Regions from separate parts of the Streptomyces sp. NPDC059247 genome, predicted to be linked through region 2. Evidence: riboswitches for the same ligand, from Rfam matches in the RefSeq annotation. Region 2 holds a riboswitch; the other holds the start of a gene.
What was found. A riboswitch is a leader RNA that binds a small molecule or an ion and turns the genes downstream of it on or off. The one in region 2 is predicted to bind glycine.
Positions count from the first base shown of each region.

Region 1: another riboswitch for glycine. It lies ahead of gcvT (glycine cleavage system aminomethyltransferase GcvT); the one in region 2 lies ahead of gcvP (aminomethyl-transferring glycine dehydrogenase).

Region 1 is NZ_JBHYZW010000004.1:64,574-72,243, reverse strand. It holds gene ACFXGN_RS10295 (L-serine ammonia-lyase) at 1-616, opposite strand, end outside; gene glyA (serine hydroxymethyltransferase) at 773-2,041, opposite strand; gene gcvH (glycine cleavage system protein GcvH) at 2,074-2,454, opposite strand; gene gcvT (glycine cleavage system aminomethyltransferase GcvT) at 2,532-3,665, opposite strand; glycine riboswitch at 3,838-3,935, opposite strand; gene ACFXGN_RS10275 (AAA family ATPase) at 4,106-4,765, shown strand; gene ACFXGN_RS10270 (enhanced serine sensitivity protein SseB) at 5,203-5,943, shown strand; gene ACFXGN_RS10265 (enhanced serine sensitivity protein SseB C-terminal domain-containing protein) at 6,083-6,874, shown strand; gene ACFXGN_RS10260 (ABC transporter permease) at 7,239-7,670, shown strand, end outside.
Region 2 is NZ_JBHYZW010000030.1:7,228-14,897, forward strand. It holds gene ACFXGN_RS30515 (MerR family transcriptional regulator) at 1-253, shown strand, start outside; gene ACFXGN_RS30520 (bifunctional nuclease family protein) at 318-791, shown strand; gene ACFXGN_RS30525 (MerR family transcriptional regulator) at 984-1,607, shown strand; gene ACFXGN_RS30530 (DNA polymerase IV) at 1,766-3,184, shown strand; gene ACFXGN_RS30535 (PRC-barrel domain-containing protein) at 3,367-3,732, opposite strand; glycine riboswitch at 3,846-3,945, shown strand; gene gcvP (aminomethyl-transferring glycine dehydrogenase) at 4,123-7,008, shown strand; gene ACFXGN_RS30545 (DUF5999 family protein) at 7,155-7,361, opposite strand.

The DNA.
Region 1 (7,670 bases), on a different contig from region 2:
TGCGCCAGGCCTTCTCGTTCTCCAGCATCAGGGAGGAGATCGACAGGCCCGTCTCCCTGGCGAGCCGGAGCAGCTCGTCGCCGGTGCGGAAGGGGTACTTCAGATGGGTGTCGTCGGGGATGATCGGGTTCTCGCCCGCGACCGCGTCCTCGTCGACGACGAACCCGCCGCCGACCGAGTAGTACGTCTTCTCCAGGACGAGGCCGCCCTCGGAGTCGTACGCGAAGACCGTCATCCCGTTGGCGTGGTACGGCAGGGCCTTGCGCCGGTGCAGGATCAGGTCGGCGTCGAAGTCGAAGGGGACCTCGTGCGCGCCGAGCAGGTTGATCCGGCCGCTCTTCTTGATCCGCTCGAACTCCTCGTCGGCGCGCTCGACGTCGACGGTGCGCGGCGAGTTGCCCTCCAGGCCGAGGAGGACGGCCTTGGGGGTGCCGTGGCCGTGGCCGGTCGCGCCGAGGGAGCCGTACAGCTCGGCCCGTACGGAGGCGGTGTGGGAGAGCAGGCCCTCGTTCTTCAGACGGCGGGCGAACATCCGGGCCGCGCGCATCGGCCCCACCGTGTGGGAGCTGGACGGGCCGATGCCGATCGAGAACAGGTCGAAGACCGAGATGGCCACGGAAGGACTCCTTGGGGGGCTAGACGCCGTTGTCTGCCGGGGTGGAGCAGAGAAGCGCGGGAAAAGGGGGCGTACGGGGACATGGAGTGGGGCACCGCGCTCACGGTCCAGTGTGCGCGGTGCCCCGAAGATTCGTACGAACGGAAGGGTACGAAACTACTTCAGGCCGGGGTACAGCGGGTGCTTGTCCGCCAGGGCGGTCACCCGGGCCTTGAGGGCTTCGGCCTTCTCGCTGTCGAAGCCGGGCTTCAGGGACTCCGCGATGATGTCGGCGACCTCGGTGAAGTCCTCGGCGCCGAAGCCCCGGGTGGCGAGCGCGGGCGTGCCGATGCGCAGACCGGAGGTGACCATCGGCGGGCGGGGGTCGTTCGGGACGGCGTTCCGGTTGACCGTGATGCCGACCTCGTGGAGCCGGTCCTCGGCCTGCTGGCCGTCGAGCTCGGAGTCGCGCAGGTCCACCAGGACCAGGTGCACGTCCGTGCCGCCGGACAGCACGGAGACGCCGTGCTCGGTGACGTCGTCCCGGACCAGGCGCTCGGCCAGGGCGCGGGCGCCGTCCACGGTGCGCTGCTGGCGCTCCTTGAACTCCTCCGAGGCCGCGACCTTGAAGGAGACGGCCTTGGCCGCGATGACGTGCTCCAGCGGGCCGCCCTGGAAACCGGGGAAGACCGAGGAGTTCAGCTTCTTGGCGAACGCCTTCTTCGCCAGGATGATGCCGCCGCGCGGGCCGCCGAGCGTCTTGTGCGTGGTGGAGGTCACCACGTCCGCGTACGGCACCGGGTTCGGGTGCAGACCGGCGGCGACCAGGCCCGCGAAGTGGGCCATGTCGACCCACAGGTAGGCCTCGACCTCGTCGGCGATCCGGCGGAACTCGGCGAAGTCCAGCTGGCGCGGGTAGGCGGACCAGCCCGCGATGATCACCTTCGGGCGGTGCTCCTTGGCGAGGCGCTCGACCTCGGCCATGTCGACCAGACCGGCCTCGTCGACGTGGTACGCGACCACGTCGAACTGCTTGCCGGAGAAGTTCAGGCGCATACCGTGGGTCAGGTGACCGCCGTGCGCCAGGTCCAGGCCGAGGATCGTGTCGCCGGGCTGGGCGATGGCGAAGAGGGCGGCCTGGTTCGCGGAGGCGCCGGAGTGCGGCTGCACATTGGCGTACTCGGCACCGAACAGGTCCTTGACCCGGTCGATCGCGATCTGCTCGGCGACGTCGACGTGCTCGCAGCCACCGTAGTAACGGCGGCCCGGGTAGCCCTCGGCGTACTTGTTGGTGAGGACGGAGCCCTGCGCCTCCATGACGGCGACCGGAGCGAAGTTCTCCGAGGCGATCATTTCGAGGGTGGACTGCTGACGGCGGAGCTCGGCGTCGACGGCTGCGGCGACGTCCGGGTCCAGCTCGTGGAGGGGAGTGTTCAGAAGCGACATGAATCGATCCCTAAGGGTCTCGGGCCCGGTCTTCAGTTCCCGGCGGAGAACGCGGCGTACGCGTCGGCGGTGAGCAGTTCGTCCGGCTCGCCCTCGACACGCACCTTGAACAGCCAGCCACCCTCGAACGGAGCCGTGTTCACCAGGGACGGGTCGTCCACCACGTCCTGGTTGGACTCGACGATCTCGCCCGTCACGGGGGAGTACAGGTCGCTGACCGACTTCGTCGACTCCAGCTCGCCGCAGGTCTCGCCCGCGGTGACGGTGTCGCCGACGGCGGGAAGCTGGGCGTAGACGACGTCACCGAGCGCGTTGGCGGCGAACTCGGTGATGCCGACGGTCGCGACGCCGTCCACGGCGTCCGACAGCCACTCGTGCTCCTTGGTGTAACGCAGCTGCTGGGGGTTGCTCATGGCCTGATTCTCCTGGATCGGGGGAGTGCTGATGAACGTGGGTCTTGCGGGATGAGACGAGAAGTGAGACGGCCGCGTCACTTCTGGCGCTTGTAGAAAGGCAGGGCCACGACCTCGTACGGCTCGTGGGCGCCGCGGACGTCCACGCCGACGCCCTCGGTCCCGGGCGTGGCGTGCGCCGCGTCGACGTACGCCATCGCGATCGGCTTGCCGAGCGTCGGGGACGGGGCGCCGGAGGTGACCTCGCCGATGACCACGCCGTCCTTGACGACGGAGAAACCGGCGCGCGGGACCCGGCGGCCCTCGGCGATCAGACCGACGAGCTTGCGCGGCGGGGTGGTCCCGGCGCGCTCGGCGGCCTTCTCCAGCGCCTCACGGCCGACGAACCGGCCCTCGTTGCTGGTCTTCTCGAACTTCACGACCCGGCCGAGCCCCGCGTCGAAGGGGGTCAGGGAGGTGGTCAGCTCGTGGCCGTACAGCGGCATACCCGCCTCCAGGCGGAGCGTGTCGCGGCAGGACAGACCGCAGGGGATCAGCCCGACCGGGGCGCCCGCCTCGGTCAGCGCCCGCCACACGCCCTCGGCGTGCTCCGGCTTCAGGAACAGCTCGAAGCCGTCCTCGCCGGTGTAGCCGGTACGGGCGATCAGCGCGGGCACGCCCGCGACCGTGCCGGGCAGCCCCGCGTAGTACTTCAGCCCGTCCAGGTCGGCGTCGGTGAGCGACTTCAGGATGCCGGGGGACTCCGGGCCCTGGACCGCCAGCAGGGCGTACGCGTCGCGGTCGTCGCGCACCTCGGCGTCGAAGCCCGCCGAGCGCTCCACCAGCGCGTCGAGCACGATCTGGGCGTTGGAGGCGTTGGCGACGACCATGTACTCGGGGGTCTCGGCCGAGCCCAGACGGTAGACGATCAGGTCGTCGAGGATGCCGCCGTCCTCCTGGCAGATCATCGTGTACCGGGCGCGCCCGACGCCCACCGTGGAGATGTTCCCGACCAGGGCGTGGTCGAGGAGCTCCACGGCCTGCGGACCCGTGACGGTGATCTCGCCCATGTGGGAGAGGTCGAACAGACCGGCCCTGGTGCGGACCGCGAGGTGCTCCTCGCGCTCACTGCCGTAACGCAGCGGCATGTCCCAGCCCGCGAAGTCGGTCATGGTCGCGCCCAGCGAACGATGCAGGGCATCGAGGGCGGTCAGGCGGGGGGCAGAGGTCATGGGGTGGCTCCCGGGTCCCAAGGGCGTGATAGGTGACGAAACACATGACGGCGAGGACGTCCTCCCCATCTGTCATGGAACCTGAGAGGTTCACCGAGAGCATCTCGTCACCGAGAGATCGGCTTGCACCTTGGGTGGGGACACGGCAGGGTGTCCCGCTTTTCAGATCTGCCTCATCCACGCGGTACGGGGCCTGAGAGATTCAAGGGAGGGTCTTGCTCCTTCGGCGCCCGGACGCCTGAGCGTCCGGAACTCTCCCGCGCGGATTCGAACGGCCGGTATGCGGTTGTAAGGGCGGCGGTGCGCTGTGGGGCGACGGCCCGCCCGGCGGGCACATCATTGCACGCGGGCCCGTCCCGGCAAATCGCTTGTGTCTCATTACCAGTTCTTTACACTTCTTGGGCAAGGGTCTCCTTGAGACCCGGCAGGGGGGAGAAGCGATGAGGTTCCAGCACACCGGCGCGTACGCTCCGAGTACGGGAATACCGTCACAGCGGGCCCGCGCCCGGACCCGGAGGGGCCGGCTCCTGCGGGACCTGCGCGAGCGCGGCGGTCGCGGCCCCCGCGCCCTCACCTTCGCGGCGGGCGACCTCGTCGTCGTCTCCGGGCTGCCCGGCAGCGGCAAGTCCACCCTCATGAAGCGCGCCGCGGAGGGCAGCGGCATCGACTCCCAGGACACCCGCGAGCGCTGGGAGGCCCGGATGCCCCGCCTGCTGCCGTACGCCGTCTACCGCCCGCTGGTCCGCCTCGCGCACTACGCGGGACTCCGCGCCGCCCTGCGCTCCGGCGGCGGCGTGGTCGTCCACGACTGCGGCACCCAGTCCTGGGTGCGCGGCTGGCTCGCCCGCGAGGCCCGCCGCCGGGGCCGCGCCCTCCATCTGGTCCTCCTCGACGTCACCCCCGACACCGCCCGCGCCGGACAGCGCGACCGGGGCCGGGGCGTCTCCTCGTACGCCTTCGCCCGGCACCGGCGGGCCGTCACCCGGCTCGTCACCTCCGCCGAGTCCGGCCGCCTCCCGCACGGCTGCGCCTCGGTGACCCTGCTCGACCGGGACGCCGCCGACGCGCTCCGCAGGATCGGCTTCGGGGAGGCCGTCTGACGGCTGCCCGCGTTTTCCCCTCCGGGGCGTTTCCAGGGCGTCTCCGGGATGTCTCCGGGGCGCCTCCTGGGGGTCCGTGCCGGTGCCGGACCGCCCGTGCCCGGGGTGCGGCTCGGCTTCCGCGTCCGCCCGGCTCCGGCCCGCGTCCGCCCGGCTCCGGCCTCCGCCCGGCTCCGGCCCGGGGCCGCGCCGCGTCCCGCCCGCGTCCGCCCCGGCTCCGGCCTGTGCCCCCGGCCCGCCGTCCGCCCGCCACGCGTCCGTCGTCCGTGTCCCGGCGGCCCGCCCCCAGGCCCCCTCCCCAACCCCCTCCGTCCGTCGTCCGTGTCCCGTCCTCCCCACGTTCCGTACCCTTTGGGCCACGGCGCCGCGAGGGCGGCGTTAGGGTGCTGGCGGGCCCGCCGGCACGGCGGAGCCGGGCGAGAAGGGGAAACGGGACCGTGGACGTGACGTGGCCGGGCAACGAGCTGGAAGAGGTCCTCGCCGCCTCACTCGGCGATCCCGGGGCCGGAGCCCGCCTGGTCGAGGTCCTCGGCCGCAGCCCCGTCTGGGTGCCGCTGCCCAACGGCGGCGGCCCGGAGAACGCCGACCTCGACCTGCCCACCCTGGAGATCGACGGCGCGGCCTACGTCCCCGTCTTCAGCTCCGAACAGCAGTTCCTCTCCTGTGTCGGCGGCCACATGTCCTTCACCGTCGCCCCCGCCCGCGAGTTCGCCCGGGGCCTGCCCCCGCAGCTCGGCATAGCGGTGAACCCCGGCGGCACCGTCGGCGTCCCGCTGCCCCCGCCCGCCGTCGCCGAACTCTGCCGGACGGGCCGCACCCCGCTCGACGGCCCCGCCGCGGGCGGTCGCGTCCGCCTCTTCGAGCCCGACTGGCAGGACGACCCCGTCGACTTCCTCTCCGCCGCCTCCGCCGAGTTCGAGGCCACCGGGGTCGTCGTCTCCGCCCGCCGCGCCCTCGCCAGCGTCGAGGGCACCGAACCCGCCCTCTTCGTGGGCGTCCAGCTCGCCGGCTGGGACGGCGTCGACCGCAACGCGCCCCTGGACGCCCTCGGCCGCGCCCTCGGCCGGGTCGAGGTGGCCTGGCCGGTCAACCTCATCCTGCTCGACATGGCGCAGGACCCGGTCGGCGACTGGATGCTGGAGCGGGTCCGCCCCTTCTACCAGCGCGCCGCCGTGTGACGGACGGGCTGTTTAAGCTGAACTTCTCACGGCCGGACTTCGCGCGGCCGGACTTCGCACAGCAGTCCTCCGCGCGCCGGGGACGGCCGCAGGACATACGCACGACCGACGTGGTGACGGAAGAGGGGCGGGAACCAGGGTGAGCGCGTCAGGCACCGCCTCGGCCGAACAGATCGAGCACATGCTGCGCCAGGTGGCACCCGGACGCTACGACGCGTACGAGCAGCTGCTGCACGCCCTCGCCGACGGCGAGCTGCGGATACTGCTCTGGCACGGCACGCCGGGATCGGCCGACGCCCAGTACGGGAACATGGAGGTGGACGGCCACGGCTACGCGCCCTGCGTCACCTCCGACCGGGAGCTGGCCGCCTCCGGCTGGCACCGCGCCCACGAGCTCGTCACCGGCCGGGAGATCGCCCGCGCCCTCTACCCCGACCGCTGGGGAGTCTGGCTGAATCCGCACGCCCCCGGCGGCGGCGTCGGCATCCCCTGGGCCGATCTGCGCCGGATCGCCACCGGGCTCGACCGGATGCCCGCCGGGCCGCTCCGGATCACCGAACCCACCCTGGAAATGCCGCAGTTCTACGCCCAGCTCACCCAGAACGCCCACCGCACCCCGGCCGTCCGGGCCCTGCGCCGGGGCTGGGTGCAGCCCGCGCTCGGCTCCCCGTACCTCGTCATCGGGCTCGACCTCTACGACGGTTCGGCCGCCGCCGTCGACACGGTCCGCGCGATGATGCGCCAGTCGATCGGCACCGTGCCCGAGGGGCTGCCCGTCTCCACGGTCGCGCTCTCCGACGCGTACGACCCGGTGGCGCTCTGGCTGCGGGCGAACGGACGCCCCTTCTACGACCGCGAGGCCCACGCGGGCCAGGGTCCCGCCCCCGTCCACGGCTACGGCTATCCGCCCCCGGCGCCGTCCGGATACTGAGACGCACCACGCGACGCGTCCCGCCCCACCGGCCTCCGGAGTTCGCTCCGGAGGCCTTCTTTCGCCCCAATTACGCCAGCGGAAAGCGCACTTGGGTCCACATGTCCGATTGGGGGGAAGAGGCCCCGAGATGGTCCGCTCACATGACCCTGACGTCCGGATAACGGAAGTCGCAGCACCGCATCACGTTTGAGCAAACATTGCTCGTCAGGGCTGGCGGGTGATCCCGAGCGCGTTGAAGACTCCCCGGAACACCGGGTGTTCGGCTCCCTTCCGAGCCCATGCCCAGCAGGTTGTTCCACCGAGCCGCCACCCGCGGCGGGCAAGGGCCGGCTACCGGCGGCCGAGAGGGGTCCTCACCACGATGACGGCACCACTGCGCGAGACGAGTGCGGGCGAGCCGGCCGCCGCCGTCGACGCCCCGCCCGAAGCCAGGGCCATCGAGGGCCGTTCGCCCTGGAAGATCGCCTGGACCCGTCTCAAGCGCGACAAGCTCGCCCTCGCGGGCGCCTTCGTCGTCGTCTTCCTCGTCCTGGTGGCGGTCTTCGCCCCGGTCATCGTCGGCCTCCTCGGTCATCCGCCCGACGAGTTCCACGAGGACCAGATCGACCCGCTCTTCGGCACCCCGACCGGAGCCTGGGGCGGCATCAGCTCCGACTTCCTCCTCGGGGTCGAGCCGGTCAACGGCCGCGACGTCTTCAGCCGCATCGTCTACGGCGCCCGGATCTCGCTGCTCGTCGCCTTCCTCGCCGCGGTCTTCGCGGTGGCCCTCGGCACCGTCCTCGGCATCGTCGCC
Region 2 (7,670 bases):
CGAGACCGTCACGGTCGCCCGGCTCGTCGCGGATCTGGGGCGCTTCGGTCTCGAACCCCGGCACCTGCGGTCCGTGAAGGCGGCTGCCGACCGGGAGGCCGGACTCATCGAACAGGTCGTCGCGCCACTGCGCCGGCACCGCAACCCGCAGACCAGAGCCCATGCGGAGGCCACCGCGCGGGAGCTCGCCGCGCAGTCGGTACGGCTGCACGCGGCCCTCGTCCAGACCGCCCTGGGCGTCCGGCTCCAGTAGCCCGGGGCGGGCGGAGCGGGGGCCCGACTATCCAAACCGGGCGGGCACGTCCTAGGGTTGCTGTGTGAACGAGCTCGACGTTGTGGGTGTCCGGGTGGAAATGCCCTCCAACCAGCCGATCGTGCTCCTGCGTGAAGTGGGAGGCGATCGGTACCTCCCCATCTGGATCGGACCGGGGGAGGCGACCGCGATCGCCTTCGCCCAGCAGGGGATGGCGCCACCGCGGCCGCTGACGCACGACCTTTTCAAGGACGTGCTGGAGGCCGTGGGACAGGAACTCACCGAGGTGCGCATCACCGACCTGCGCGACGGTGTCTTCTACGCGGAGCTGGTCTTCGCCAGCGGAGTCGAGGTGAGCGCGCGCCCCTCCGACGCGATAGCCCTCGCCCTGAGGACCGGCACGCCGATCTTCGGCAGCGACGGTGTCTTGGACGACGCGGGCATCGCGATTCCGGACGAGCAGGAGGACGAGGTGGAGAAGTTCCGCGAGTTCCTCGACCAGATCTCACCGGAGGATTTCGGGACCAACAGTCAGTGAGCCACGGCGCCGTCACCACGGGCCGTTCGCGGGGCGCGGACAGGACATTCGAGTAGCCTTTCCCCGAAGAGAGACACGGGAAACCACTCTCAGGGTGATTATCACTCGGCGTGCCGAGTGTGGCGATCGTTGACGCACCCCGAGTGACTGCCTACCTTCGTGTGGGCAGGTCAAGGACGGAGGGTCGGCGTGATGAGCAGCGCGGACGGTACGGCAGGGAGCTCGCCCGGACGCGTGTCCGGGGGGAGCGGTCCGTATCCGCTTCACAGCAGTGCGGGCGACTTCGGTGCGGAGACCGACACGGGGCAGGGCCAGACGGGCGAGGCGGTCGGCTACCGGGGGCCGACGGCCTGCGCGGCGGCCGGGATCACCTACCGGCAGCTGGACTACTGGGCGCGCACCGGGCTCGTGGAGCCGAGCGTGCGGCCCGCGTACGGTTCGGGGACCCAGCGGCTCTACAGCTTCCGTGACGTCGTCGTACTGAAGATCGTCAAGCGTTTCCTCGACACCGGGGTCGCCCTCCAGAACATCCGGGCCACGGTGCAGCACCTGCGCGCGCGGGGCTTCCGGGACCTGGAGCGGATGACGCTCATGAGTGACGGCGCCACGGTGTACGAGTGCTCCTCGCCGGACGAGGTGGTCTCCCTGCTCCAGGGCGGGCAGGGCGTCTTCGGCATCGCCGTCGGTGTGGTGTGGCAGGACGTCGAGGCCGCCCTCTCGCAGCTGCACGGGGAGCGGGTCGACACGGGGGAGACCCTGGTGGGGCACAACCCGGCGGACGAGCTGGCGCGGCGCAGACGGGACAGGGCGGTCTGAGCCCCTCAGGGGGCCTGACGGCCCGCTGAGGGCCTGCCGCCGGGCCGCTGGGGTTTCCCCCTTCCCCCGGCCCGCCCCCGGCGCTGTGGCCCCGGCCCTCCGGCGGGCGGCGCCGTGCCGGAGCCGCGTTGTCAGTGGCGTAGGGCAGCATCGGACGTGTGAGAGCCGCGCCGACGATCCTGCATCTCGACATGGATGCGTTCTTCGCCGCCGCCGAGCAGGCGGCGAAGCCCAGCCTGCGCGGAAAACCCGTGGTCGTGGGCGGGCTCGGGCCCCGGGGAGTGGTCGCCACCGCCTCCTACGAGGCCCGCCGCTTCGGCGTCCATTCGGCGATGCCGATGGGCCAGGCCCGGCGGCTCGCGCCGAACGCCGCCTACCTCGTGCCGCGCTTCGCCTTCTACCGGTCGATCAGCGAGCAGGTCATGGAACTGCTCGGACGGCTCTCGCCGCTCGTCGAGCCGCTCAGCCTGGACGAAGCCTTCGTCGACCTGGAGGTGGGGGGCGTCGCCGACGACAGCGCGAGCGCGCGGGCAGCCGGGGAGAAGCTGCGGAGCGACATCCTGGCGACGACCGGACTGGCCGGGTCCGTGGGGCTCGCCGGTTCCAAGATGATCGCGAAGATCGCCTCGGAGGAGGCCAAGCCCGACGGGCTCGTGCTGATCGAGCCCGGCACCGAGCGGGAGCTGCTCGGGCCGCGTTCGGTACGGATCCTGCCCGGAGTCGGACCGGCGACCGGGGAGCACCTCAGACGGGCCGGGATGAGCACCGTGGCCGATCTCGTGGAGGCGGGCGAGGACGAGCTCGTACGGCTCCTCGGGCGGGCGCACGGGACCTCGCTGCACCGGATGGCCCGGGGGCACGACGACCGGGCCGTGGTGGCCGAGCGGGACGCCAAGTCGGTGTCCGTGGAGGACACCTTCGACGTCGACCTGCACGACCGGGTCCGCATCCGGGTCGAGGCGGAGCGGCTCGCGGAGCGGTGCGTGGGGCGGCTGCGGGCCTCGGGGCACTCGGGGCGGACCATCGTCCTCAAGGTCCGGCGGTACGACTTCTCCACCCTGACCCGGTCCGAGACGCTCCGGGGGCCCACCGACGACCCGGGGGTGGTGCGCGAGGCGGTGGGACGGCTCCTCGACGCGGTGGACACGACCGGGGGCGTACGGCTCCTCGGGGTCGGGGTCAGCGGGCTCGCGGACTTCACACAGGAGGACCTGTTCGCCCAGGCCGAGGCGAGGGCGGAGGCGGAGGCGGAGACCGGGGCGGTGTCCGGGGAGGACGGGGGCGTCGGGGGAGGCGAGCAGGGCGGGCCGGGCGCTTCGGAAGCCGGAGCGGGAGCGGTCGGTGGGGACGCCGCCGAGGAGGCTTCCGGGAGCGTGGAGCGGCACTGGGCGCCGGGGCACGACGTACGGCACACGGTGTACGGGCCCGGGTGGGTCCAGGGGAGCGGGGTCGGCCGGGTCACGGTGCGGTTCGAGGAGCCGGGTTCGGTGCCTGGCCGGGTCCGTACGTTCGCGGTGGACGATCCGGACCTGGTGCCGGGGGAGCCGTTGCCGCTGGTGGGACGGGGGCCGGAGTGAAAGTGAAGGGGGGCGGCTTGAGGGGCGTGGGGCTCTCTCGGGGCTTTCGGAGGCCTTGAGGGGCGGCCCTGTGGGCGGACCGCCGGGGTCGAGCGGGGTGGGCCCGGCGTAGCCGGTGGGGCGGGGGGAGCGCCCGGACCGGTGGTCCGGGCGCCCTGGTCACTCGTACCGTCAGTGGGGTGTCACGGGCCGTCCCGGCCCGCCAGGCGCCCGAAGTCGGTGTCCGGGGGCGGCGGAGGGAGCGTCATGCTGTAGTGGCGGTAGAGCTGGAGCTCCTGTTCAGGGGAGAGGTGGCGGCCCACCCCGAAGTCGGGGGCGTCCTTGATGAGGGCGCGCTCGTAGGGGATGCGGAGGCCCTCCCCGGTCAGCTCGCTCGGCTCCAGCGGGACAAAGGCGTCCCTGCTGAACAGGCCGGTGCGGACCGCGGCCCATTCCGGGACGCCGGTCGCGTCGTCCAGGTACACCTCGTCCACGGTTCCGATCTTGTGTCCGTTCCGGTCGAACGCCTTGCGGCCGATCAGGCTGCGCGGATCGATATCGGTCTGCACGGTCCCTCCAACTGGTCGCAACTGCTCTACACCCCTACGAAAGTGCACATCTGGGATGTCGGCCACTTGAGCGATGGGAGCCGCAACGGCGCTGGTAGGCTGGCCGTGGCTGTCGACCCCGTGCGGGAGAGTCCCCCGGAGAAACCTTCCGGTGGGCGCCGAAGGAGCAAATCCTCCCCGGAATCTCTCAGGCACCCGTACCGCGCGGACGAGGTCACTCTGGAAAGCAGAGCGGTGCCTGACGGCACACGCTCTCACCGACGGTGAAAGCCGGGGTGCCGCGAGGCGCGCCGGTGAAACTCTCAGGTTGACATGACAGAGGGGGAGGCCGTCCGGGTACCCGCGCCGCGGTGCCCCTCGCAGGTCGTGACGACCAGGAGGCCTCCGTACATGACCGCCAATCGCACTCCGCTCTCCGAGCTCGAACAGGGCATCCCGTTCGAGCAGCGGCACATCGGCCCCGATGCCGAGGCGCGTGCCAAGATGCTCGCCCAGGTCGGATACGGCTCGCTCGACGAGCTGACGGCCGCCGCGGTGCCGGACGTCATCAAGAACACCGAGGCGCTGAGCCTGCCCGGCGCGCGCACGGAAGCCGAGGTCCTCGCCGAGCTGCGCGACCTCGCCGACCGCAACCAGGTCCTCGCGCCGATGATCGGCCTCGGCTACTACGGCACCTTCACCCCGCCGGTGATCCTCCGCAACGTCATGGAGAACCCGGCCTGGTACACCGCGTACACGCCGTACCAGCCGGAGATCTCCCAGGGCCGCCTGGAGGCCCTGCTGAACTTCCAGACCGTCGTCGCCGACCTGACGGGCCTGCCCACCTCCGGCGCCTCCCTCCTCGACGAGAGCACCGCCGCCGCCGAGGCGATGTCCCTGTCCCGGCGCGTCGGCAAGGTCAAGAACGGCGTCTTCCTCGTCGACGCCGACGCCCTGCCCCAGACCGTCGCCGTCATCCGGACCCGCGCCGAGCCCACCGGCGTCGAGGTCGTCGTCGCCGACCTGAGCGACGGCATCCCCGCCGAGATCGCCGAGCGCGGTGTCTTCGGCGTGCTGCTCCAGTACCCGGGCGCCTCCGGTGCCGTCCGCGACATCAAGTCCGTCGTCGACCAGGCCCACGAGCTCGGCGCGATCGTCACCGTCGCCGCCGACCTGCTCGCGCTCACCCTGCTCACCTCGCCGGGCGAGCTCGGCGCCGACATCGCCGTCGGCACCACCCAGCGCTTCGGCGTCCCGATGGGCTTCGGCGGCCCGCACGCCGGTTACATGGCCGTCCAGGACAAGCACGCCCGCTCCCTGCCCGGCCGTCTGGTCGGCGTCTCCGTCGACGCCGACGGCAACCGCGCCTACCGCCTCGCCCTGCAGACCCGCGAGCAGCACATCCGGCGCGAGAAGGCCACCAGCAACATCTGCACCGCCCAGGTGCTCCTCGCCGTCATGGCGGGCATGTACGCCGTCTACCACGGCCCCGAGGGCCTCCGGGGCATCGCGCGCCGCACCCACCGGTACGCCGCGATCCTCGCCGCGGGCCTCACCGCCGGTGGCGTGGAGCTCACCCAGGGCGCCTTCTTCGACACCCTCACCGCCCGGGTGCCCGGCCGGGCCGACGAGGTCGTGGCCGCCGCCCGCGAGGCCGGGGTCAACCTCCACCGCGCCGACGCCGACCACGTCTCCATGTCCTGCGACGAGACCACCGGGCGCGCCCAGCTCGCCGCCGTGTGGGGCGCGTTCGGCGTGACCGCCGACATCGAGGTCCTGGACGCCGCGACCGAGGACGCGCTGCCCGCCGGACTGCTGCGCTCCGACGACTACCTGACCCACCCGGTGTTCCGCACGCACCGCTCCGAGACCTCGATGCTGCGCTACCTGCGCAGGCTCGCGGACCGCGACTACGCGCTGGACCGGGGCATGATCCCGCTCGGCTCCTGCACGATGAAGCTGAACGCGACGACCGAGATGGAGGCGGTGACCTGGCCCGAGTTCGGCCAGATGCACCCCTTCGCCCCGGTCGAGCAGGCGCAGGGCTACCTCACGCTCATCACCGAGCTGGAGGAGCGCCTCGCCGAGGTCACCGGCTACGACAAGGTGTCGATCCAGCCGAACGCCGGTTCCCAGGGCGAGCTGGCCGGTCTGCTGGCCGTCCGCGCCTACCACCGCGCCAACGGCGACGAGCAGCGCACCGTCTGCCTCATCCCGTCCTCCGCGCACGGCACCAACGCCGCCTCCGCCGTGATGGCCGGCATGAAGGTCGTCGTGGTGAAGACCGCCGACGACGGCGAGGTCGACGTCGAGGACCTGCGCGCCAAGATCACCCAGTACCGCGACGAGCTGTCCGTGCTGATGATCACCTACCCGTCGACGCACGGCGTCTTCGAGGAGCACGTCGCCGACATCTGCGCCGAGGTGCACGACGCCGGTGGCCAGGTGTACGTGGACGGCGCCAACCTCAACGCGCTCGTCGGGCTCGCCAAGCCGGGTCACTTCGGCGGCGACGTCTCGCACCTGAACCTGCACAAGACCTTCTGCATCCCGCACGGCGGCGGCGGCCCCGGCGTCGGCCCGGTCGGCGTCCGCGCCCACCTCGCCCCGTACCTGCCGAACCACCCGCTCCAGCCCACCGCGGGCCCGGAGACCGGCGTCGGCCCGATCTCGGCGGCCCCGTGGGGCTCCGCGGGCATCCTGCCGATCTCCTGGTCGTACGTGCGCCTGATGGGCGGCGAGGGCCTCAAGCGCGCCACCCAGGTCGCGGTGCTCGCGGCGAACTACGTCGCCAAGCGCCTGGAGCCGCACTTCCCGGTGCTCTACACCGGCCCCGCCGGTCTGGTCGCCCACGAGTGCATCGTGGACCTGCGCCCGCTGTCCAAGGCGACGGGCGTCACGGTCGACGACATCGCCAAGCGCCTCATCGACTACGGCTTCCACGCCCCGACGATGTCGTTCCCGGTGGCCGGCACGCTGATGATCGAGCCGACCGAGTCCGAGGACCTCGTCGAGATCGACCGCTTCTGCGACACCATGATCGCCATCCGGGCCGAGATCGAGAAGGTCGGCTCGGGCCAGTGGCCCGCCGAGGACAACCCGCTGCGCAACGCTCCGCACACCGCCGCGGCGCTGGGCGGCGAGTGGAACCACGCCTACACCCGTGACGAGGCCGTCTTCCCGGCCGGTGTCTCGGCCGCCGACAAGTACTGGCCGCCGGTGCGCCGCATCGACGGAGCGTTCGGCGACCGCAACCTGGTCTGCTCCTGCCCGCCGCTGGACGAGTACGACCACTGAGCAGGACGGCGGCCGTGACCACGGCCGCCGGGCAGGACACGAGGGCCGGTCCGGAGAACTCTCCGGGCCGGCCCCGGCCTTTCCCACCCGTTCCCCCACGACCGGGCGCCCTTCGCGCTCCTCCCGTACGGCGGGAGTCCGCGGGCTCAGGCGGCGGTCGTCACCCGGACCGTCGTCAGCGGCCGGTGCGGGGCGACGATCCGGCCGTCCGGCAGCAGCTCACCGGTGTCCTCGAAGAGCAGGATGCCGTTGCACAGCAGGCTCCACCCCTGCTCCGGGTGGTGTGCCGTCAGACGGGCCGCCTCGCGGTCGGCGGACTCGGCGGTGGGACAGGCAGGGTGGTGCTGGCACATGGGTGAGCTCTCTCGCTGTGTCGTGGTGGATGTCCTGCGGCTCGTGGCGCTCATGGCCGCCCCCGTCGGTCGGTTCGGTTCCGGTCCCAGTCTTGCCCCACGGACGGACTTCCGCAGGCATTTCGCGGCAGCTCGTCCTCTCCCGTGAAGACGCGTCACCCGCAGGGGCGGTTCAGCTCAACTGCACCATCTCTTCGGGTGGTTCGGGGTGGTCCCAGTGGGCTAGTCCGTCCGGGAAAGGCGTTCGGCGGGAGCGTGCGGGAGTGTTCGGACGGGAGATCCGGACACCAGTGCGCCCCGTGACCCGGG